2 regions of the Pseudoalteromonas sp. P1-30 genome follow, and region 2 is predicted to be linked to the other one. Evidence: riboswitches for the same ligand, from Rfam matches in the RefSeq annotation. Region 2 holds a riboswitch; the other holds the start of a gene.

Region 1 (12,092 bases), on a different contig from region 2:
AATTAGCTTATTTGCGAAGAGTGGATTGCTGGTAGTGATTTTCAGTACGTTGTCTATTTCTTGAATATCTTGTGGCATAAAAGTGGTGCTGATTATGTCATTGGTTCCACTTGCAAAATAGGTGAAATATGACTCTTTATTTGGGTGAAATTCAATACTTACGAGTTTTTGATTGCCGTCTAAATTTAATAATCCTACCCAAAAACCATATAAACCTGACTTTTCTATAGCTGCTAATTCATCTATTCTAGAGCGGTATTTATCTATGAATGTATGGACGGTAGATTGCCTTTCTTGTTTTTCCAACCGGTAAGTTTTTGACATGACAAAATCATCGTCTGCATTAGAATAAATTTCTAACACCTCAAATGAATTATCTAAATAACGGCTTAAAATTAATGTAAATTGCAGATGCTCTTTATTAGGGCTAATGAGTTTGATAGTGCAATTAATGCGATTGCATTTAATATCGTTATCATTAAACGCAATTGATTTATTTCTATGAAATGCACTGGCGATATTTGCAATGATTAAACGGTGTTCTCCGTTTTCTTTTATTTCCAGTACATTGTATTCGAAATTATCTTTGTAAATGCCTTGCCACAAACCTGGAGTTAATTTTAAATTTTCCGCATGTGCGGGGAGCGAAGCAAAAAAGACGAACAGAGTGACTGTAAAATATTTTAAAAATGCCAAGGTATGAGTCCTTTATTAACAAAAAAGCTCACATTTTGTGAGCTTTTTAAAAACTAACTTTAAACTTACAGCTGCTTTTGCGGCGGGAAGTTGCTTAAAATATTAGCGACTGTTTCTTTAATTGATGCTTCGCGTTGCTCAGGCGATTGTTTTTTCTTTAAACGGCCTTCTTTTGCGCCGCGCCATACAAGCTGGTTTGATTCGCGGTCAATAATATCAATTACTAACGTACCCACTTCGTATTCACGGGCGCTAATATCGCGTTGAAAACCCGTACCCCAGTATCCCCAACGTGCGCCGTAGCCTACGTTAAAGCTGTCTACTTCTAGCTCTTTATCTACCGATGCATGGTAGTTAACTAGTACGTCAGCTTGGGCTGGGTCTACTAAGCTCATACCTAATGTTTGGCTAAGCTCTTTATTAACGGCAGTACGTACACGTTTTTCCATTAAGCCGTTAATTTGGTAGTTTGTGGTGTCTTTGGTTAGGCTCGCGTTTTCTACCCAAGCAAATGTTTTAAAATTACTAAAGTTGGCTGATTTGTCGTAATCCCAGTCAGGGGTTTGCGTACAGGCTGTAAGTAATGTCAGCGCTGCAACAATAAGTATATTTTTCATTACCTTTGCTCCAATAAAATGCGTTAATTTAAAATAACACACATCGTTTAAATGTGTATTAGTTTAACGTCCTATATTTTAGTTTAGTTGGTTTGCCTTAACGGCCAATTAATTGTGTTCAACTTCAATCCAGTCTTTTTCGTCTACCCAGTTTTGGGCGCCATCTTTTACTGAACGAATAGGTACAATGTAATCACAGCTTACCTGCGGTTTAACCGAGGCAAAAATTGGCACAAAGCCAAAGCTCAGTGCCGTTTCTATGATTGCTTTTTGGTTTTGGGGGTCAATGTCTGCCGCTTCATCAATATAAATAGGTATACGGTAAAGGTTTTGTTCCTGATCGCTTAATAAGTAACGAATAAACAACATGCCACATAATAACTTAATAGTAATACGAGTGCCGTTTGAGCCAGCTGAATCGATTTTTTCAAAGTGTTCGATTTCGCCAGCGCGGTTAACCACTTCAAAACGAATATCAAATAAGTCAGTTAATGTAAGGCCTGCTTTGTCGGAGGCAAGTTTTATTAGGTGATCTTTTGCTTCGTTTACCGCGCTTTCGCTGTAAGGTTCTTGGCTTAATAAGTCAAGGGTGTCGCCTTGTTCAAACTGATGCGACGTGCTGATAATGGTATCAATACTATCAACCAGCATTTTGCGCGGTATTACGTTAATTTTAAACGCTTGAAGGTTAGAAATACGGTGCTGGCTTATGCCTTTATTAAAGCTGTTCATTTCGCGGCGAAGTCGGTCTAAGTCTTCACGCAAGCCTTTAATTGTGGCGGCTACTTCGGTCAGGGCTACGCGGCCTTGGCGCTCAACGGCATCGCGTTCGTTATCAAGGTTATGAAACGCGCTAATCAACTTTTGGTATTTAGTAAATTCGTCGTTTTCGTTATCGAACTTAGTAATACCCGCGTTATATACATGCAAATAGGTATTACGTACGTTTATGTCAAAGTTGCGCAGCTCTTGGCAGTCTTTATTAAAGTGATGTACTAAGTCGCTTAAGTTATCAAAGTCGACTGTTATATCAATCATATACGGGGTAACTTTACCGCTGTATAAATCAAGCGTGTGGTCAATTCGCTCGCTTTTAACTTGGCGTAGACGCTCAGTTTGGCGACTAATTTGCTCTTGCTTAGATTTAATTAACGAGCGCCTGTCAGCAATTGAGCCACTATTTTTTTGAATGTCTTGTAGGTAGTCGTCAACTTGTTCGCGCTCTGCTAATAACTGCTCTTTTAGCATGGATTGCGCTTCTACCGACTGCTGCATTACCTCAAATTGCTCTAAGCGTTTTAGGGCGCTCTCTGCGCTCATTAGCTCATCGTAAAGTGCATCTTTTTCTTTTTGTTTATCGGCCACGTTAGCGGCTACTTCGCGCTGTTGTTTAAACTCTTTTAACGAGCGTTCCAGCGCGTCTAGCTGAGCGCTAAGCTGGGCTTTGTTTTCGCCGCTTTGCATTTGCACTGGGGAAAGTTTTTTAAGTTTAATGCTTGCCCCTGGTAGGGTTAGTACACCGCCTTTAACGTTTTCGCTTAATAACGATAAAAATTCCCCAAAGGCGTCTTCATCATCAATGGTTATATCGCCATTGCTGGTGGTGGCAAACGAGAGTATATCGGGGTTTAAAATGCGCGATATTTCTTCTACCTCTTTAAGTGATAGGTCTTCGCGCATTCGAGTAAACAAATTAAACTCAAGGTTTTTAAGCTGCAGTTTTAAGCTTTTAATTTGTTTTTGGGTCTCGCTAATGCGGTAATCAAGCGTGTGTAGGCTTTGCCCTTGTGCGCTGGTAATAGAGTGCGAAAGTGACTCGTAGTCTTGCTTAAGTTGGCCAAGGTTGGCTTTAAGGGTGGCTTTATTTACCAGTTCAAATTCGCTTTTAAGAGCGCTGTAATCTAAAAACCATTGCTCTATTTGGGTTTGCCTGCGCTCTATATCGCGCGATTGCTGTACGTATAAGCTTTGCTTTTGCTCAAACTCGTGTTTTTCGTGCTCTATGTCTTCAAGGGCAATGGCTAGTTCGCTTAGTTGCTCTTCTTGGTAGGTATCAAAGTCTATTAATGCTTGATCAATTTTAGGCGCGTAGGCTGCTAACTTACCTTTAAGCACCGTTTGGTTCTCAAGCATTGATTCAAGCGCTGTTATTGGCTCTTGCATTGATTCAAGCGCTTTTAATTCGCGTTTAGCCCGATTTACTTTATCAAACGAGCGACGCCATACTTCGTAAAAGTCCACTTTAGAGTTAGACATATGGCGTTCAAACACACGCAGCATAAAGCGTTTAACATCGCTTGCACCCAATTTGTGTAAGTTAAGAATACGCCTAAAAATTTCTTTATAAATGGCGGAGTCTTGCACGTTATTAAGCGGGATCATTTTTAAATTAATGTCGCCGTCAAAAGGGGTTGCGCCGCCGGTAAGTAGGGCGTTTAGCTCTTGTGCTTTAAGCTCTATAGGGTTGTAACCTTGCGTTTTTAAATGATTAAACAGCTTGGTAAACTTAATAATGGTATTACCTTGTGTGTACTGCGCTAAATCAAGTTTGCCTTGATAACAAAAGTACTGGTGCGCGTAACCGGCTATTTTACCAAGGCCTGCTACACCAATAACCACCGAGCCATGGGGTAGGTTGGCTTCAAGCAAAATGTACGACTGATCTGATGAAAAATAAAATTTACGGGTTTCATCTAAATCGTGCCCGTCCCATTCGGTTAGGCGTAAATCGTTTATTAGCGGAAATTGCAGGGCGTTTATAACCGAGCTTTTACCGGTATTGTTTGGTGCACAAATAGAGCTGCTTTTATCAAGCGGAATAACACATTTTGCATAACCTGCGGTATTAAGTAGGGCGAGTTTACTTAGTCCGTATAAGTTTTTCATTGCTCGTCCTCTGTAATGTAGGTTTCTTCGTTTACTTCCATAAGTGCATCAATATAGCGGTGAATAGGCGCTTGTAGCATAAAGCCGCCTTCGACTTCGCGGGCAAGGCCTAAACGTACCATGCGCAGGTATACGTCTTTTCGTAAATCTGAGCCCGAAAATATCTCAAGTTGATCAAACAAGTGTTTATTAATTTGCACTAAGGTTTGCATCAGTTCTAAGTCGTTTACTTCATCAAATAGGGCACGCATTGGGTCTTTACCCGTATTGGCAAAGTGCTCAATTAAAATGTAAATAGTCAGTGCAATAGCACGGGATATTTTACCCATGTTTGGCGTGCTTTCGTCGCTGGCAAAGTAGTAAAAGCCGCGGCTGTCGTGTTTTAAATCGTGGCCAAGGGCGTTAAATAAGGCGCTGTAAGATTCTATGTGCTGGTCAAGCTCTTGCCACATTACGTTGTCTTGTTCGCAAATATGGTAACCCGCACCTAATTTTTTATTAATGGCTTGTAGGTGCGTAAGCTCGTCTAAGTTTATATGTGTCATGTGTTACTCGTCTGCCTGTGTATCTGGCTGAGGCGCAGAATTAAATGGGTATAACGAAAAATGCTGGCCGGCAATTTTTACGCGTGTTTTTTCATCGCTTTGGCTAATGTGAATTTCACTGTCGCTGACTAGTTTTTGATATAAAAATAGCATTTCGTCGGCGTCTAATTCTGGGTAGCTTTCATCTAAAAATTGCAGTAATGGCTGGGGCTTTTTACGTTTTTTATTAAAGCGTTTTGCAAAGCTTGTTTTAACATCGTGGTAATCAGGAATGTTTGGCGTAACAAATGCCGGCACGTCTTGTTGCTCTGGGAGCTGGTATTCTTCGTGTTCAAATTCTACCAAGCTGGCCATATAGGCAACTATATGACGCTGCTGGCCAAGCGAATAACGCTGCGCATCGCTTACAAAGTTTGGTTGTACCGCGCTTAGCATATTGTCTACGCCATTTTTACGCACAAGGCCCAGCACTTTTGCTGCCTGGCGGGTAATTAGGTTATTACGGCGTAGCTCTTCGCGCAGTGGCATAAGCATATCGGCACTTTTGCGTAAGCTTTCTCGGCCAACTAAATGCATTTCGAGTATACGAGTACGCAATTGCTCAAGCATACGTTTGTCGTTGTAGGCTTTGCCTGAGCGTTCAATGTGCTCTATTTGCTTACTTATTTGCTGCTCAATAAGTGTAAAACAGGCATGAAAGTCACCGCGAATATCGACCATTTCAAGCATCGGTTCTATGTATTCATCAAAGGCTTCTATTACCGCTTTGTAGCGCTTTTGCAAAGATTGCACCGCGTGATCAGATTTAGCTTGCTCAACAATGTTTAAAATAGCGTTTTCGTTGTGCGCGTAAAGCTTCATTATTTTACGCACCCGATCATCCATAATGCGGCTATAGCGGCGTAAATCGTCATAGTCTTCTATTTCGCCGGCATTATCTAATCGGTTTCCTAGGCGTGCTAAATCATCAACCAAAACGCTAATTTCTTGTGCTAAACCTAGGTGTTCTTCTTGTAATAAAAAGGTCGCAAAATCGGCAATGGCGCGGTTTATTTCAAGCTGGGATGATTTAGCCAATGGAATAAGTATATCTTGATTGAGCAAACGATTTGTTTCTTTGTAAATGCGCTCGTTTGTCCACGTGGGCTGTTTTTGCTTAATGGCGTTTTGCACGTCTTTGAGGCTAAAGTCGGCCATTTTAAAACGTTTAAATAATAGCTCTAAAACACCCCAGTGTTCGCTAAGGGTATTAAGCAGCTTTTTAGCTGGGATCATAATGCGGTGATACATCCTAGTAATGAGTTAACTACGCTTAAAGCAGAGCGTAGTTTTTATATTTTTATAATAAAAAGTACTCGTTATTAACTGGCTTAATTTACACATTTTTTTAGCTGGCGTACAGGCGAGTTACATTAAGCGCTGTAAAAGTAGCCAGCAATGTAAACCCGGGCTAAATTATTCGCGTTATATTAACTAAAACACCTTGACAGCTAGACGTCTAAACGATAACTTTCAAAGCCCCGCTACATAGTGGGGTTTTGTTTTATTAGCCACAAGTTAATACAACATTCAGAAGAGGTGCGATACTTAGGTATTCAATGGTAGGTGACGAACGCCCATAACCATTAAAGAGGGAAGTACTCGCCGAGGAAAACAAGGTTACGTCAACCGTGTTTTTCGGTTTATGGGGCTGAATCCCCAAAACTGTCACCAACTTAGGTGGAGAGCTTCTGGCAGCGGACACATCTTATTTGCATTCCTTTGCCAAGTTCTTCTTGTTTTTTAGCGGTTTGGATACCGCGAAAGGAGACGAAATGACTACCCAATCAGTGCCACAAACAGTATCAGGCGCAAAATCAGATTACATCGTTGCCAAATTTGGCGGAACCAGTGTTGCAAACTTTGAAGCGATGAGTCGCTGTAGCGAAATTATTGTTGCAGATAAAAGCGTACGTATTGTAGCTGTGAGCGCCAGTGCCGGCGTAACTAACCACTTAGTTGCACTGTGCAAACCCGACCTTAGTAAAGAGCAGCGCCAAGAACACATAGATGGCGTATTGGCTATTCAACAGGCTATTTTAGATGAGCTGTCGCTTGATGCCGATTTAGCCGTAGGTTTTAACGAAACGTTAAAAGCGTTTCAAACGTTAGCCCTTGAAACACTCACCACTGATCAACAACACGATGAGCTGCTTAGCTTTGGCGAACGTTTATCGTCTTATTTATTTGCTCAAGTGCTGCGCTTAAAAGGCTTAAATGCAGATAGGTTTGATGTGCGCAAAGTGCTTAAAACCGACAGCCAATTTGGTAAAGCAACGCCCGATGTTGCGGCCACTGCACAAGCCGCTAAAGACTTGTTAATTCCGTTATTAGATGAGCAAGTAATAGTTACACAAGGGTTTATTGGTAGTGATGAATTTGGCCAAACCACAACGCTTGGCCGTGGTGGCTCTGACTACAGTGCGGCGTTATTAGCAGAGGCTATTAACGCTAAAAGTGTACACATTTGGACCGATGTAGTGGGTATTTTTAGCACCGACCCACGTTTATGCGCTAAGGCAACGCCAATTGCTCGTTTAAGCTTTGATGAAGCAGCAGAAATGGCGACATTTGGCGCAAAAGTATTGCACCCTGCAACTATTTTACCAGCAAGCCGTAGCCATATTAATGTATTTGTAGGCTCTAGCCGCGAGCCAGAGCGCGGAGGAACGTGGATTGAGCGTGAAAAATCGCAGCAGCCAGGTATTCGTGCCGTTACGCAGCGTAAAAACCAAATATTGCTAACGCTTAAAAGCCCAGAAATGTTATTAGCAAGTGGCTTTTTGGCCCGTGTATTTACTATTTTAAGTGAATTTAATATATCGGTAGATTTAGTTACTACCTCAGAAATTAGTGTTGCCATAACCCTAGATAACGCGCCTAATGCCTCGCGACCTGAGCTTGAGCAAGCGTGTTTAGATAAATTGGCCGAATTTTGTCATGTATCGGTTGAAAATAACTTAACCTTAGTTGCGCTTATAGGGTCTGAAATACAGCTACGCCAGCACGAAATGAACTTAATGAACGTATTAAAAGAGTTTAATATTCGATTAATTTGTCATGGTGCAAGTAAGCACAACTTATGCTTTTTAGTAGAGCAAAGCGAATCAGATACCGTGGTACAAGCAATACACAGCCGCTTATTAGAAAGCGCTGCTTAAGCTTTTAAAGCCAAGTTATTCAGTATCCAAGTTATTAAGTATAAAGCACCGCCAGTCGGTGCTTTTTTTATGCGCCACGCTTATATCAAACTCCTCATTGGCAACCGTTATGCTGTTACTCGATGCTGTAAGGTTTAACAAAGAAAATTCATCAAATACATTTGGGCTAAGCAATTGCGCTATTGGGCGGCTAGTTGCTTTAGCGAGTGCCTCTTTTAAGGTCCAAATTCTAAAAAAGCGGTGGGCTTGCTCTTTTATAGCCAAAGGCGCGGTAATTAAGGCAATTTCAGCCTTATGATAAAAATGCTTAGCGAGCTTTTCGAATGGGCGTTTTAAGTTAATTTTTTCAATATCAAAGCCAAACTCCGCCTTAGTAACATTAAGTGCAACGCCAACTAAGCCATGCGAGTGCGAAATACAGGTATTTATAACGGTGTGGTTTATATGGAGCTGCAGTTTTGAGCATTCTTCATTAAAGTGGGTGCTCATTTTATTAAGCGGTATGTGTGCGTATTGGGGCTGAGTATGCTTTGCAAGTTGCTTTAGTAATATACGCGATGCTAGATATTCTTGCTTTGCTTGCATGCGTTTACGGCGATTTATAACGCTTAGCTCAAATGGGCTTAGGTACTGGGTTAAATCAAGGTGTTCTAAATTAAGTGTGTTGGCATTAAACACTAAAATAGTATTGTTGCTAGGGGATAAATCGCTATAAAAAGAGGGAGCAATACTTAGGGTGTTTTTAAAAAAGTGGTTAGTCATACGCGCTTAAAATAAGTGAGTGCTGTAATTATGAGCGGTTAACAGCGCTTATTTATGCCAAAAGCAATTTTATTACTCAGTTGGCATTAAATATGGTTTAATTCACAATAATCAAAGAATAACAGAATTTGTAGATGTATGGCACAAGTGCGTGATGGATTTCAAAGCCGTTTTGGTTTTGTTTTAGCCGCTGCAGGCGCAGCAGTGGGTTTAGGTAATATTTGGGGTTTTCCTACGCAGGCGGCCAACCATGGTGGCGGTGCATTTTTATTGGTTTACTTTGTAGTTATATTTTTACTTGCGCTACCTGCGCTTTATACCGAACTTTATTTAGGCCACCAAGCGCAAGCAAACCCAGTAAAAGCATTGGGTAATGCGTGGCAAAATACCAACAAAAAAGTAGGGGCTGCCGCAGGATATATTGGCCTTGCGGGCGCTGTGGTTATGCTTAGCTTTTATTCTATTGTAGCTGGGTGGATGCTCTCTTACGCGATAGAGCCTATTACTACATTTTTTGGTTTTACCGCAGCAAGCGAATTTTTGCACAGCGACTCTATGGTGCGTAATTTTATATTTACGCCGCTTATGCTTATTTTAACCGCCAGTATTATTTTAAAAGGGGTTAAATCGGGGATTGAAACCTGGTCACGCCGTTTAATGCCATTGTTGTTGGTGCTACTAATAGGCTTAATTTTTTATATAGCCAGTTTAGAAGGCGCCAGCGAAGGGTTTGCTGCTTATTTAATTCCTAATTTTAGCCAAGTGCTTGACCCAAATTTAATTATTGCTGCAATGGGGCAGGCGTTTTTCTCGCTCTCATTAGGGGTTGGCTGCATGATGATTTATGGCTCGTACCTGCAGCCAGATGCAAACCTGCCAAAACTAACTGCAAGCGTTGCACTACTTGATACCAGTGTGGCATTTTTAGCAGGTTTACTGATAGTGCCTGCAATTTATGTAGCGCAGCATAACGGGGTAGAGGTGTTTAGCGGCGGAAAACTTATAGGTGAAGGGCAGCTTATATTTGCTATTTTACCTGAGCTTTTTAGTACCATGGGCGAAATTGGCTTACTAATTGGGTTACTGTTTTTTGTACTTATGTCGATTGCATCGGTTACATCGACTATTTCTACCACAGAAATACCGGTAGCGTTTTTAGTAGAAAACCACCGCATAGATCGTACTAAAGCAACGTGGGCTGTTAGCCTAGTGGTGTTAATATGCGCTAGTGCAATAATATTAAACTTTGAGTGGTTATTTGGTTTAGTAATCATGCTATTTACTCAGTACCAACTTCCACTTATGGGGCTGTTTTATTTTATAACCGCAGGTTGGATGTGGAAACGCGGTAATAAGCTTCATAAAGCCAGCACCGGCACGCATTACTGGTTTGCTCAATACATTCGTTTTGTGTGCCCAGTATTAATGACTCTTGTTTTTGCAAACGTTGCGTTTGGCTAAAGTATTTAAAGCTTTACCCGTTATGTAAATAGCAAAACGGGTAAAGCAAATTAATGGGCCGCGGCTTTATAAAACCTCATTGGTTAAAGGTCTCTGTTCATTAATTTCTATGGCGTTTTGTATGGTGGTATTGGCAATTTCGCTAAGGGCTTCTTGAGTAAAAAAGCCTTGGTGGCCAGTTATTAATACGTTTTTAAAACTAACTAAGCGCGAGAATATATCGTCTTGGTTTATCTCGTCGCTATGGTTTTTAAAAAATAGCTCTGACTCCTGCTCGTACACATCAAGCCCTAAATACCCTAGCTTTTTAGTTTTAAGCGCATTTATACACGCTCTGCTATTAAGTAGCGCACCGCGCGAAGTGTTAATTAGCATTACCCCAGGTTTCATTTTATTAAATGCATCGTCGTTTATTAAATGGTGTGTTTGCTCATTCAGTGGGCAGTGCAGTGAAATTATATCGCTTTGAGTAAGCAGCGAATCTAAATCGGTAATGGTGTAATTGCCAGGTGTTGCATAAGGGTCGCACACTAAAACATGCGCGCCAAAGCCATTTAAAATATTACAAAGGGCAAGGCCAATTTTGCCACAGCCTATAATTCCAACTGTTTTGCCGTGTAAGTTAAAGCCTAATAAACCGTTTAAATCAAAGTTGTCTTCGCGTACGCGGTTATAGGCTTTATGTGTTTTACGGCTAAGGGTAAGCATAAGTGCAACACAGTGCTCAGCTACGGCTTCTGGGCTGTAGGCGGGTACTCGTAATACCTTAATGTTGTGTGCTTTGGCAGCCACTAAATCAACATTATTAAACCCTGCGCAGCGAAGTAAAATAGTATTAATTCCTTGCTCAGCAAGGTGCTCAATAACGAGGGCGTTAACTGTGTCGTTTACAAATACACACACAGCATCAAACCCTTTAGCAAGCAGGGCTGTTTGCTCGTTCAGTGCTTGCTCAAAGTAACAAATCTCTATTTGAGGGTGTTTGTTAATACTGCGCTCAAAAAAAGGCTGCTCGTATTTTTGCGTACTAAAAAAAGCAATGTTCATGTTATTTACTCCAAAGCCTAGCTGTTATAGCAATCCGTATAATCAAGTGATCTATTTTGAGGATGTAAAAACGCGTTGATAGTAAGGTAAAAAATTCGCTATTTAGTTGTTCTCGGCAATTGCTCCTGCATTGCTCTTTTTAACACAGATAGCGACACGTTTAGCCCCTAAAAATGATTAAGTATTATTGCTGATTGGTATTATACGTAACCTTAAACTAGTTTAATAAAGCATGCTTGAGTAACCACCCGTTTATTGATTTAGAATAATTAAGCGCCTTTTAATGCATTAAAGTTAGGTATTATTTTTGCGTTATTTAAGTTATTAGCGTTTAGTGCGCTAGGTAAATTTGCCTCAATGACCTGTTTAAGCGTTTCGGGCTTGGTGCGCGGCGCATAACGTGCAACGAGCTGACCTTGTGGGTTAATTAAAAACTTGGTGAAGTTCCACTTTACTGCGCGGTTTTGCGAAATACCACGGGTATGCGACTTTAAATAATTAAACAGCGGATGCGCCTCGGGCCCATTTACCATTACCTTACCAAACACTTTGAACGACACGTCAAATTGCCCTTGATAAAAGTCTTTAATCGCGAGGTTATCAAGCGGCTCGTTTTGGCCAAATTGATGACACGGAAACGCTAAGATAGTGAAACCGCTATTTTTATATTCCTGATAGAGCTTTTCTAGCGAACTTAATTGCACCGAAAAATTACATTTACTTGCTGTATTAACAATAAGTACTGTTTTGCCTTTTAGCTGGCTAAGCGCAAAGCTTTCGCTGTTGTACAAAGGGGCACTAAATTGATAAATACTATCCATGGTTACCTACTTATTTCCTTACGTTGGAAATTTATAAAGACTTAATTCGCTTTTTCA
Region 2 (12,092 bases):
GCCACATTGGCTAAACACCAGCCAGTCTTGCTCGTTTAAATCGCTTGGTAGGGTATGCTCGCCTAGGCAATCAAGGGCAGTACATAATGGGCCGTATAAGCTCATTGCTTGTTCTGGCGCTGTTGATTCGCGCAGTAACGCCGCAGGAAAATCTTGGCTTGTAACAGCAGGGCGTAATAAGTGGTTAATACCACCGGTTAAAATAACTTGCTGTTGCCCGTAGTTTTGTTTGCACTCAACGACGGGGTTAGCGTAATGTCCGCATTCGCCTACAGCGTAACGGCCAAGCTCCATCCAAAGCTCGTCTACACCCGCATCTTTTTTAATTTTTGCCAGCGCGGTGATTAATCCATCCCACTCAAGTGTTGCATCGTTTGGTGTGTAAGGAATACCTAAACCGCCGCCTAAGTCTAAAATTTTCAGGTTTATATTTAAGTTATTAGCCAAGGTGGTAAGCGGTGCAATCATTTGCGACCACAGCTCGCTTAGCTTTTGCGTGCTAAGCATGTTGCCCCACTGAAAAATATGCAGACCATCAAAATTAAGTGCTGGGTAATCGCCAGTATTGAGCGCTTGCCATTCATCGCAACCAAGCCCAAACGGAGTAAGGCTGTCACCCCCTAATGGGTTTTTTTCACCTTCTGGCCAGCGTAATTGCACACGCAGTAATACTTGCAGCTGCGTATTTTGCAGCTGCGCTTGCTGGTTTAACCAACGTACTTGATTGAGGCTTTCGGCAACAAAAATACGCACGCCGCGCTCAATAAAGTGTTTAATTTGTTTAGGGCTCTTTGCAGGCCCTGTGTTGAGCACGCGCTGTGAACTAATACCTTGTGCAAGGACTTGTTCAAGCTCACCTTTACTTGCTACGTCAAAGTTAAATCCGGCGCTGTCTAGGCATTGAATAACCTTAGAAAGCGGATTGGCTTTTACCGCATACCAAAGCTTTACATCGGTTTGCGCAACTAAACGGGTAAGGTGTGCGTTTAGTTTGTCTAAGTCGTAAACAAAAAAAGGTGTATCAAGTTGCTGAGTAAGTGTATTTACGGCGGCCTTGATAGGCGTGCTCAAAAAGCTCATTATCGTAAAACCTCTTCTAGCAATAACGATGCATCGCTTTGCTCGTCGCGGTATTTAACAATGAGTGCACACGACATGCTTAAGCCTTGCTCACGAGCCCATTCGTTAGACGCAGGGCGAGAGCCTGGTATTACAATAGCGTACTCTGGAATTGGCTCGCCTTTATCTAGCTGGCGCTCGTTAACACAGTCGTAAACCGGAATAGTGGCAGATAAACGCACACCTGGGGCAAGTACCGCGCCTTTTTTAACCACTACGCCTTCAACAATGACACAACCTGCGCCAATAAACGCATCGTCTTCAACCACGACTGGGCTTGCCCCAATTGGCTCAAGTACACCACCAAGTTGAACAGCTGCGCTTAAATGTACATTTTTACCAACTTGTGCACATGAACCCACTAATGCGTGGCTATCAACCATAGTACCTTCGTCGATGTATGCGCCAATATTTACGTACGCTGGTGGCATAATAATAGTGCCTTTAGCTACGTAGGCACCGCGGCGAACACTGGTACCACCTGGTACCATACGCACGCCATCTTCAGTGCTAAATTCTTGCGGTGCAAGGTTGTGCTTATCAACAAACCCGCCTGCAAACTCGGTGTTAGTTCCATTTTTAAAGGCTTCTAAAATGCCTTGTTTTACTTCTACGTTAGCTTCCCATTGGCCGCTTTCGTTTTGTGATGCTGCGCGTACTGCGCCCGATTCTAAATTATTTAGTAGTTCTAACCAGCTCATTATAAAAACCTGTGTTTAATGCCAAGATAAAATGGTGTCGTTTGCAGTGGTAATGCAATCGGTTTGCGTTAACTCAAGATGCGTTAAAGGTGGGCGCAACAGTGGGCTATTTAAACGCCCTTGCTGGTGCATTAGCACTTTAACGGGAATAGGGTTTGCTACAGCAAATAGGCTATTGATAGCGCGAGTCCACTGAGCAAATAAATTGGGGTGTTGACCGCTTAGGCTGCGCTTTACAAATTCGTGTGTTTGCAAAGGCCATGCATTGGCCGCAACCGAAACTAAGCCTTTTGCACCTGCTTGGGCAAAGTAGGGCATAAGTGCATCGTCGCCACTGTATAGCGCTAAATTAGGCGCGGCTTGTCGGTATGCTTCAAATTGGGTGATGTTGCCACTGGCTTCTTTTAAAGCCCACAGTTTTGGGTGCGCTTTTAAGTTTTCAATGGTTTCGATAGGAATGCTTACACCGCTGCGCCCAGGTACGTTGTACAACATACACGGATGCGCGCTTTCGTTTAATAAGCTTTCGTACCAATGTGTTTGACCTACAGCCCCTGGTTTTGCATAAAGAGGCGAGCCTAATAAGTAGCTGTGAATAGGTAATTGGTTACAGTAGCTAACCCATTCTTTTTGTTGGGCCAAATTATTACCACCAACAGCAACCATAAGCGGTACACTGGGTTTTAATTGGCACACGTGCTCAACAATGCCTTGCTGCTCTTTAAGCGTAAGGGCTAAGCCTTCACCTGTGCTACCGAGCAGTAAAATACCGTTGTGTGCCGCTTCTTGTTCGCTAACAAGTGCTGTGAGCGTGCCGTAGTCAACATTACCTTGTTGATCAAACGGCGTAACAAGCGCTGTCCACAGTGCGTAGTCGTCTAAATTGAAGTTGTGAATCATCTCTTACGAACCTATAAGGTGTTCGAGATATTAAGGAGGCTGTATGATGTGAGCCGCATTAACGTCGTTCGAACAGTATTCGAAGAGCGAATGGGCTTAAAATAATAGGGCGCACGGCTTTATTATTTAAGACCAGAAGCTCTCCACCAAACTAATAAGCTGCTCTAAAACAGCTATTGGTGACAGTCGCTAGGATTCAACCTAGTCGCCCGAAGTAATTGCTTCGCAAAAGCGTTTACCTCTCGGCGGTATTCCCCTCACATATGCTCACTGGAGTTTGCGCTCCTAACATACGCTACCTGAATAACGCACCTCTTCTAGCCCTTTGTATTTTGTTTAACCGCAAAAGGTTTAACAAAATACAATTTAAATAGGGTAATTGCGGCGATTAAAACATTTTAGCCGTCTAGGTGTCAAGTTGCAGGATACAGATTAGTTCATCGAAAATGTGGGTGGTTACGTATTAGCTGCTTTTCTCGTAAACTAACCCTATGAGCAGTGATGAGGTATTTAATAAGTATGGAAAAATTTAGCGATATTTATAAGCGAGCAGTAGAGCGAAAAGGTTCTGAAAAAATGCTTAAGTTATTACTCGCAAAACCCTTATCTAAAAAAGCATTAAGCGCATTAAGTGACGACGATTGGCTTGAAGAGTTTACCCGTAAAGTATTTCAAAGCGGGTTTTACTGGTCGGTAATAAACAGTAAATGGCCAGGTTTTAGAGAGGTTTTTTGGCAGTTTAGTGTTGATAAATTACTTATGATGCCGCCCGATATGCTCGAGCAAAAAGCAACTGATGAGCGCATTATTCGTAATTATAAAAAGGTAAAAACAATTCCTGAAAATGCATACATGATCCACGAAATAGCACAGCAACATGGCAGTTTTAGCCAATTTGTAGCTAACTGGCCAGGCGATGACATTATTGGTTTATGGGCGCATTTAAAAAAACACGGCGCCCGTTTGGGCGGCAATACAGGCCCGTATGCCTTAAGAGCGCTTGGTAAAGATACTTTTTTACTTTCGCGAGATGTGGAAAGTTACCTAAGAGCGCACAAAATTATAGATGGCGGCCTGCAAACTAAAAAGTCACTCACTGGCGCACAGGCGTTTTTTAACGAAATGCAAAAGCAAAGTGGTTTGAGCCTGCAAGAACTTAGCTTAATTGTGGCTTACAGCGTGGGCGACAATCGCGTAGGCATAAGCCAACAAACAGAGGATTAACCATGAAACTAGTGCCAAGATACACAGACATAGCAGATAACTTTGCAATAGAGGACAGTCCATCAAGCGTTGCTGCTGCGCAATTACTTTTGTGGAACGAAGCGTTAGCACAGCAGTTTAAGATAGATGTTGAGCCTGCGCTGCGCGCCAGTACTTTTGCTGGTAACGAGCCACAACCGGTAAATGCTGTAGCGCTTGGCTATTCTGGGCATCAGTTTGGGCACTTTTCGCCGCGCTTGGGGGATGGGCGAGCGCACTTACTGGGTGCTATCAGCGATGATAAAAATCAGCTGTGGGATATTCAGTTAAAAGGCTCAGGCGCCACGCCTTTTTCAAGAGGAGGCGATGGGCGATGTGCACTAGGCCCCGCTATTCGCGAGTATATTATGAGCGAAGCTATGCATGGCTTAGGGATTAAAACCACGAGGTGTTTGGCTGTTGTAGGCACAGGTGAAGCTGTTTATCGTAATCCGCCGCAACCAGGCGCAATTGTTACCCGCTTAGCAAGTAGCCATATTCGCGTTGGCTCGTTTCAGTATTTAGCAACTCAAGGTGATGTAGAGGGATTAAAAAAATTAGCTGATGTAGCCATTGAGCGTCATTACCCAAGTATTCAATCAGCAGGGGCTCAGCGCTATTTAGACTTTTTAGCAGCCGTTATAAATAGTCAGCTAGCGCTGGTTATTAGCTGGATGCGAGTGGGCTTTATTCATGGCGTTATGAATACTGATAATACCTTGATAAGCGGCGAAACTATCGACTACGGCCCGTGTGCAATGATGAATACCTTTGATTTTGATACCGTGTTTAGCTCAATTGATAAGCAAGGTCGCTATGCCTATGGTAATCAGCCAAATATTGTAAGTTGGAACTGTGCGCGTTTAGCCGAGAGCCTAATACCGCTTATACATGAAGATGACGAACAAGCTGTAAGTTTAATGGCGCCGTTAATTAATCAGTTTTCTACGTTATTTAACGCGCAATATAATCAAATGTGGGCACAAAAATTAGGCTTAGCAGGTTATAAAGAAGACGATGTAGAGCTTGTAAGTAAGTTATTATTGTTATTTCAAGAGCATAAGCTCGATTACACCAACACCTTTGATGCCCTAACCGAGTCATTAAAGGGTGGCAAAGTGCCAGATGAATTAACGCAATGGGCCCAGTTATGGCAAAAAAGATGTGATGAAAACAGCTATAACCTAATGAGAGCGGCTAACCCAAGGGTTATACCGCGTAATCACATCGTCGAAGAAATACTTGCGCAATATAATCAGCACGGCGAGAGCGAGCTGCTAAGCGACTTTTTAACGGTGATGAGTAACCCATATGATAAAACAGCTAACTTAGCCCGCTTTCAAGAGACAGGTAAAGATGACAAGGGCTATCAAACTTTTTGCGGTACTTAAGTATTGTAATTAATTGTAAGTTTTTGATTATAAATAGTCATTTTTAAATAATGCAGTGTACAATGATTGAGCAGTTACTCGCTCGGTGTTATTGTGCGCATTCATAAAAAGTAACTATTTATAAATTACCATAATTTATTAATTGCAGATTAGGTAAAAATTTTTACTTAACCTACAATTGGTGGTTGGAATGCCTGTAGATCGTTGAAAAAATTTATAAACTTTATTTTTCGTTAAGTATCGATTAACAAAAGCTCGGGTAGTGTGTATAAAACTGGTTGAGCTAGTATTGATTAGCTACAATTTTCTAAGTTGTTAAAATGGGAAGAAAACAATGAAATTAAAATCACTTACAATTGCAATTGCGTTAGCTGCAACTAGCGCGTCTACATTCGCTGCCGATAAAGAAGAAGGTTTCTACATTGGTGCATTTGGTGACTACTATGATGCGTCATGGGAAAACATGCGCGCTCAAGCTGGCCTTGACGTAAACGAGTCAACTGGTTGGGGTGTAGAAGCAGGTTACCGTTTCAGCGATTACTGGAGCGCACGCCTTGAGTATGCAGATATGGACTTTAACGCGTTCGATAAAGCTGCGGGCAATCGTAATAATATCGACGGCGAGCGTTACGGTATTGATGCGCTTTACCACCTTGACGGCGGTCCTTTCTACGGTCTATTCGGTATTAAAGAAATGGACGTAGTAGATGACAACACATTCTTAAACGCAGGTGTTGGTTACCAACACTTTATTACTGATGGCTTTTTCGTAAACGCTGAAACTGCGGTATACCAAGGTCTTGATAAAGGTTACACAGATGTAGGTGCTAAAATTGGTATTAACTACTTATTTGGCCAAAACTCTATGCCTGCTCAGCCTGTAGAGCCAGCGCCTACAGCAGTAGTAGAAGTACCTGTAGAACCTAAAGACAGCGACAACGACAACATCCTAGATAAAGATGATAAATGTCCTAACACGCCAATGACAGACGCTGTTGATGGCGATGGCTGTACTTTATACGAAGACCGTGAAGTAACAACAAGCTTATTAGTTACTTTCCCACATGATTCTGCACAAGTTGGTCAACGTTACTTTGACGACATTGCATCAGTATCTGAGTTTTTAAAAGAGCACGAAGATACAACTGTACTACTTGAAGGCCACGCATCAGCTGTAGGTAACGCAAACTACAACAAGATGCTTTCTAAAAAGCGTGCTGATGATGTAGCACAAGAGCTAATTAAAGATGGCATTGCTGAAGATCGCATTACAACTGTTGGTCTAGGTGAAGAACGTCTTAAAAACACAGCTAACACGAAAGAAGCTCACGCTGAAAACCGTCGTGTAGAAGCACATGTAAAATCTATTGAACGTGTAAAAGTTAAGCGTTAATAGTTACTTACTTTATTTTAAAAACCCAGCTTAGTGCTGGGTTTTTTTATGCCTTTAAAACTGCATATGCAGTATTAACCTGATTAAACAAGAATGATTATTACTTAACAAACATTCACGAAAATAGAATTTACGCTTACCACTATTCATAATATTTATAGTCGGTATAATCAGTTGCTTAGCTGGATGGATTTTCATCTATACATAAAAGCTTTATAATCCCGCGTTAGAATACTATAAGTATTGGGTTACTTTTTTTGCGCATGATGCGCTACCGAATACTTTCACGTCACCAAGAGGGCAATATTGTGCTACAAGAATATCGTAAACACGTAGAAGAACGTGCCGCGTTAGGTATCGTACCAGCGCCATTAGATGCTCAGCAAACGGCTGATCTTATTGAACTAATTAAAAACCCACCAGCGGGTGAAGAAGAGTTCATCTTAGATTTACTAATCAACCGCGTACCACCAGGCGTTGATGATGCAGCATACATCAAAGCAGGCTTTTTAGCGGCAGTTGCTAAAGGCGAAGCACAATCTCCATTAGTATCTAAAGAAAAAGCAGCAGAACTATTAGGTACAATGTTAGGTGGTTACAACATCGCCCCAATGATTGAGCTACTTGATGACGAAACCCTTGCGCCTATCGCTGTAAAAGGTCTATCAAACACATTATTAATGTTTGATGCATTTTACGACGTAGAAGAAAAAGCAAAAGCAGGCAACGAGCACGCTAAAAAGATTATTCAATCTTGGGCAGACGCTGAATGGTTTACTAACAAGCCAGCTGTTGCTGAAAAAATCTCTGTTACTGTATTTAAAGTAACCGGCGAGACAAACACTGATGATTTATCACCTGCACCAGATGCATGGTCACGTCCAGATATCCCACTTCATGCTTTAGCAATGCTAAAAAATGAGCGCGACGGTATCACTCCTGACAAAGCGGGTGAAGTAGGTCCAATCACTAAACTTGAAGAATTAAAAACTCAAGGTTTACCGCTTGCATACGTAGGTGACGTTGTAGGTACTGGTTCTTCTCGTAAATCTGCAACTAACTCTGTGCTTTGGTTTATGGGTGATGATATCCCATACGTACCTAATAAGCGCGTTGGTGGTGTATGTTTAGGTAACAAAATTGCGCCTATCTTCTTCAACACAATGGAAGATTCAGGTGCGTTACCAATCGAGTTAAATGTTGATGAGTTCAACATGGGTGATCAAATTGATATTTACCCATACGAAGGTGTAGTTAAGCGCCACGGTACTGATGACGTTATCTCTACTTTTGAGCTTAAATCAGACGTAATTTTAGATGAAGTACGTGCCGGCGGCCGTATTCCTCTAATCATTGGTCGTGGTTTAACAGACAAAGCACGTACCTCTTTAGGTTTAGGTGCTACTGACGTATTTAAAGTACCAGCAGTAACAGAAGTGTCTGATAAAGGCTTTACACTAGCGCAAAAAATGGTTGGTAAAGCATGTAACGTAGCAGGTATTCGCCCTGGCCAATACTGTGAGCCAAAAATGACGACTGTAGGTTCGCAAGATACTACAGGTCCTATGACACGTGATGAGCTTAAAGACTTAGCATGTTTAGGTTTCTCTGCAGATTTAACAATGCAGTCATTCTGTCATACCTCTGCTTACCCTAAACCAATTGACGTAAACACTCACCATACGCTTCCTGATTTCATCATGAACCGTGGCGGTGTTTCACTTCGCCCTGGTGATGGTGTAATTCACTCTTGGTTAAACCGTATGTTATTACCAGATACTGTAGGTACTGGTGGTGATTCACATACACGTTTCCCATTAGGTATTTCGTTCCCAGCGGGTTCAGGTGCAGTAGCGTTCGCAGCAGCAACAGGTGTTATGCCACTTGATATGCCTGAGTCTATTTTGGTTCGCTTTAAAGGTGAAATGCAACCAGGCATCACTTTACGTGACCTAGTACACGCAATCCCTTACTACGGTATTAAGCAAGGCTTATTAACAGTAGAGAAAAAAGGTAAAATCAACGAATTCTCTGGTCGCGTACTAGAAATTGAAGGTGTTGAGCACTTAACTGTTGAACAAGCGTTTGAATTATCAGATGCATCAGCAGAGCGTTCAGCAGCAGGTTGTACTGTTAAGCTTTCTAAAGAGTCTATCAGCGAATACCTTGAGTCTAACATTGTTATGCTTAAGTGGATGATCTCTGAAGGTTACGGCGATGTACGTACAATCGAACGTCGTATTAATGCAATGCAAGAGTGGTTAGCTAACCCAGAACTTATGGAAGCTGACGCTGATGCAGAGTACAAGCACGTTGTAGAAATCGACCTAGCAGAAATTAAAGAGCCAATCCTTTGTGCTCCAAATGACCCAGATGATGCGCGTTTACTTTCTGATGTTACTGGCGAGAAAATCGACGAAGTATTCATCGGTTCTTGTATGACTAACATTGGTCACTTCCGTGCTGCGGGTAAATTACTAGATGGCTTTACTGGTCGTATCCCAACTCAACTTTGGGTAGCTCCACCAACGAAGATGGATAAAGACCAACTAACTGACGAAGGTTACTACGGTATCTTTGGTCGTGTTGGTGCACGTATCGAAACGCCAGGGTGTTCACTGTGTATGGGTAACCAAGCACGTGTTGCTGATAAAGCAACGGTTGTTTCTACTTCAACACGTAACTTCCCTAACCGTTTAGGTACAGGCGCAAATGTATTCTTAGCATCAGCTGAGCTTGCTGCAGTAGCGGCAATTTTAGGTAAATTACCTACACCAGCTGAGTACCAAGAATACGCAGAGAAAATCAATGCAACGGCTGCAGATACATACCGTTACTTGAACTTCCACCGTATGCCTCAGTACACTAAAAAAGCAGACAACGTAATTATTCAGCAAGCTGTATAATTTAAAGCTGTTTTAAAAAAACCCGCTTAGGCGGGTTTTTTATTGGCTAAAATAAATCTTATGCTTTCAATAACTAAGCAATAGAAATAAATAATTAGCATAATAACTAGTAAATTAATTTGAAAGTTAACAAAAAATGAACAATTATAAGTCAAAATAACATTTGTTAATGATTGAGGGAGCAATCAACAAGTATTTTCTTGCTCCGCTTTAAACAACTCACGGAGCACATAATGGAATATAAAAGTAACTACCGATTAAAACTAATAGCGAGTACTGTGAGTGCGTGTTTTTTAGTGTCGGGCTGTAGTTTTGATAAAGATGAGGATAGCGACGAAAGCGTAAACTTAGCTCCCTCTGTAGCAATTTCTGGGCAAGGCGAAATACAAGAAAAAACCAGCTTTTCACTTACTGCCAGCGCATCAGATCAAGATGGAGAAATAGTAAATTATTATTGGCAGCATGACTCGACTTTAAACCTCAGCGCACAAAACCCAAATTCAAATGAAATAACATACCTCTCCCCCGATATTACAGAAGATGTAACTGTCAACTTTACAGTAACTGTAGAAGATGATGATGGCGCAACAACAAGTGCTACTCAGCAAGTATTAATTAAACGCAACTCAACGGCAGTGACTCTTAATGGCTTAATCACCGATAATACAATTAGTTATGCAAGCGTAGAAATAATAATAGGTGATGAAGTTTATTCAGCGACAGCAGATGAAAATGGTGTTTACACAATAGTATTAGATGTCGATGAAGCCTTAGAGCAAACCCTAGTAAAAGTTAAAGCTAAAGGGCGGGATGATTTAAATCCTGGGGTTGAATTTATCTCTCAGCTTAGCTCTGTTAAAAAGTTAGCTACGCAGGCAGGCGATGATGGCATTTTAGACAGTGATGAAAATTTTGGTGTTAACACAACTAATGTGACAACAGCAGAGTATGCACTGATTGTAAGAGATGGTGATGAACCGACAAGTGAAGATGAACTAGATAATGCACTTTTAAATGTTGATGCTGATGAAAAAGTACAACTTGCAAGCTTGATTAAAATTATTGTAGATAATTCTGATTATGAGTTGCCGGAGGGGGTAGAAAGCACCCTTGATTTAGTTACCGATGAAGAAGTTGCACAGCAATTTGAAGAAGAAGTTAACGAGCAAGACCCCGACCTAATAGAGCAAACGAAAACCGAAATTAAAGAAGACGAAGACTTAGTAACAGGCTCAAAAGAGCCGTTGGTTGGTGAGTATATAATTAATTCTCCGCGTTATTATGCAAACCCCGCTAGTCACTTAACCTTAAATGAAAATGGTACTGGTCAATACCATGCAGTGACGGGTAGCCCAGTAACGTGGGAAGAAGTAAGTGGTAAAATCGAAGTTAATTTACAGTCTCCAGTACTTATTAATAAATACTCCCAGATCGAAGAAGATGTTGAAACTATTTATGAGGAGCATTTAAATTCATTTTCGCTACAAGTACTCGGCGAAAACGATGTTTTTAAAACAGTAGATATTAAAAGCGATATTTCAGTTTATGAAAACAGCGTTGAAGCGCAAAACAAGCAAGAAATACAAACCACCAACCTTATTCTTAAAAGTAAAACCTTAAGTTTGACCGTCGGAGATATTGTCGGTGAATGGGAAATGGAGCGTACAGAAAGCCGTAATTTCATTAGCCACCTAGAGACTATTGCTTTCTATGAGGATGGGACCGGCGCTGTTTTAAGTGATAATTCAGCACCGTTTGAGTGGGAGCTGACTAATAATCAATTACAAGTAACCTATGATGAAGACGGTAGCGTTGGAACAACAAATTTTTGGTTTACTAAAAATTTAAAAGCAGGCTATCAGCTAGTTTCATTAGATACTACATCAGCCGACCCAGCTGATAGCCAATATGGCTTAATGATAAAAAGAGAAGCGGTGTCTTTATCAAATGACGATTTAGTTGGGCGTTGGCAGGGCTTTGTTGGCACGTCACAACTTTATGATATGAACGTGTTTGCCGATGGCACAATAATGTTAGGGCTAGGAACTACGTCTTACCAAGGGACTCTTGAGGATGGAAAACTAACTAGACGCCGTTATGAATATAATGACTACACCGTTAGCAGTTGTGAAGGGTTTGATGAAACCTGCTACTTAAGCGCCGAAGTAACCCATGACATCATTGCAGTAGAAGACAGTCAATATTACTTACTAAGAGAGTTTAAATGGTTTTCTCCTGAAGGAGATATTGATGATATCCAAAAAGGTTTACTTATTTATCAGTACAGTAAAGAGCTAAGCTATTCAGAGTTTAACCCCTACTTATTACAAAGCAGTTTTAATCTTTATAAAAGTGCTGGTGAGCAAGTAATAGAGGATCGAATCCGGGTTAATTACGATGACGGCTCATTTACGATAACAATCGATGGCATAGAGTATGA

The links. A riboswitch is a leader RNA that binds a small molecule or an ion and turns the genes downstream of it on or off. The one in region 2 is predicted to bind lysine.
Region 1: another riboswitch for lysine. It lies ahead of lysC (lysine-sensitive aspartokinase 3); the one in region 2 lies ahead of dapA (4-hydroxy-tetrahydrodipicolinate synthase).

What each region holds. Positions count from the first base shown of each region.
Region 1 covers NZ_LKBC01000006.1:143,747-155,838, forward strand. Annotated here, with positions in the region: gene AN395_RS11955 (hypothetical protein) at 1-696, opposite strand, end outside; gene AN395_RS11960 (DUF4136 domain-containing protein) at 762-1,313, opposite strand; gene AN395_RS11965 (hypothetical protein) at 1,422-4,199, opposite strand; gene AN395_RS11970 (condensin complex protein MksE) at 4,196-4,744, opposite strand; gene AN395_RS11975 (hypothetical protein) at 4,748-6,019, opposite strand; lysine riboswitch at 6,310-6,482, shown strand; gene lysC (lysine-sensitive aspartokinase 3) at 6,559-7,944, shown strand; gene AN395_RS11985 (4'-phosphopantetheinyl transferase superfamily protein) at 7,960-8,706, opposite strand; gene AN395_RS11990 (sodium-dependent transporter) at 8,845-10,167, shown strand; gene AN395_RS11995 (2-hydroxyacid dehydrogenase) at 10,234-11,214, opposite strand; gene AN395_RS12000 (glutathione peroxidase) at 11,484-12,035, opposite strand.
Region 2 covers NZ_LKBC01000010.1:31,251-43,342, forward strand. Annotated here, with positions in the region: gene AN395_RS14160 (PLP-dependent decarboxylase) at 1-1,080, opposite strand, end outside; gene AN395_RS14165 (2,3,4,5-tetrahydropyridine-2,6-dicarboxylate N-succinyltransferase) at 1,080-1,820, opposite strand; gene dapA (4-hydroxy-tetrahydrodipicolinate synthase) at 1,836-2,720, opposite strand; lysine riboswitch at 2,849-3,045, opposite strand; gene AN395_RS14175 (DNA-3-methyladenine glycosylase I) at 3,240-3,944, shown strand; gene AN395_RS14180 (YdiU family protein) at 3,947-5,353, shown strand; gene AN395_RS14185 (OmpA family protein) at 5,688-6,746, shown strand; gene acnB (bifunctional aconitate hydratase 2/2-methylisocitrate dehydratase) at 7,055-9,652, shown strand; gene AN395_RS14195 (PKD domain-containing protein) at 9,886-12,092, shown strand, end outside.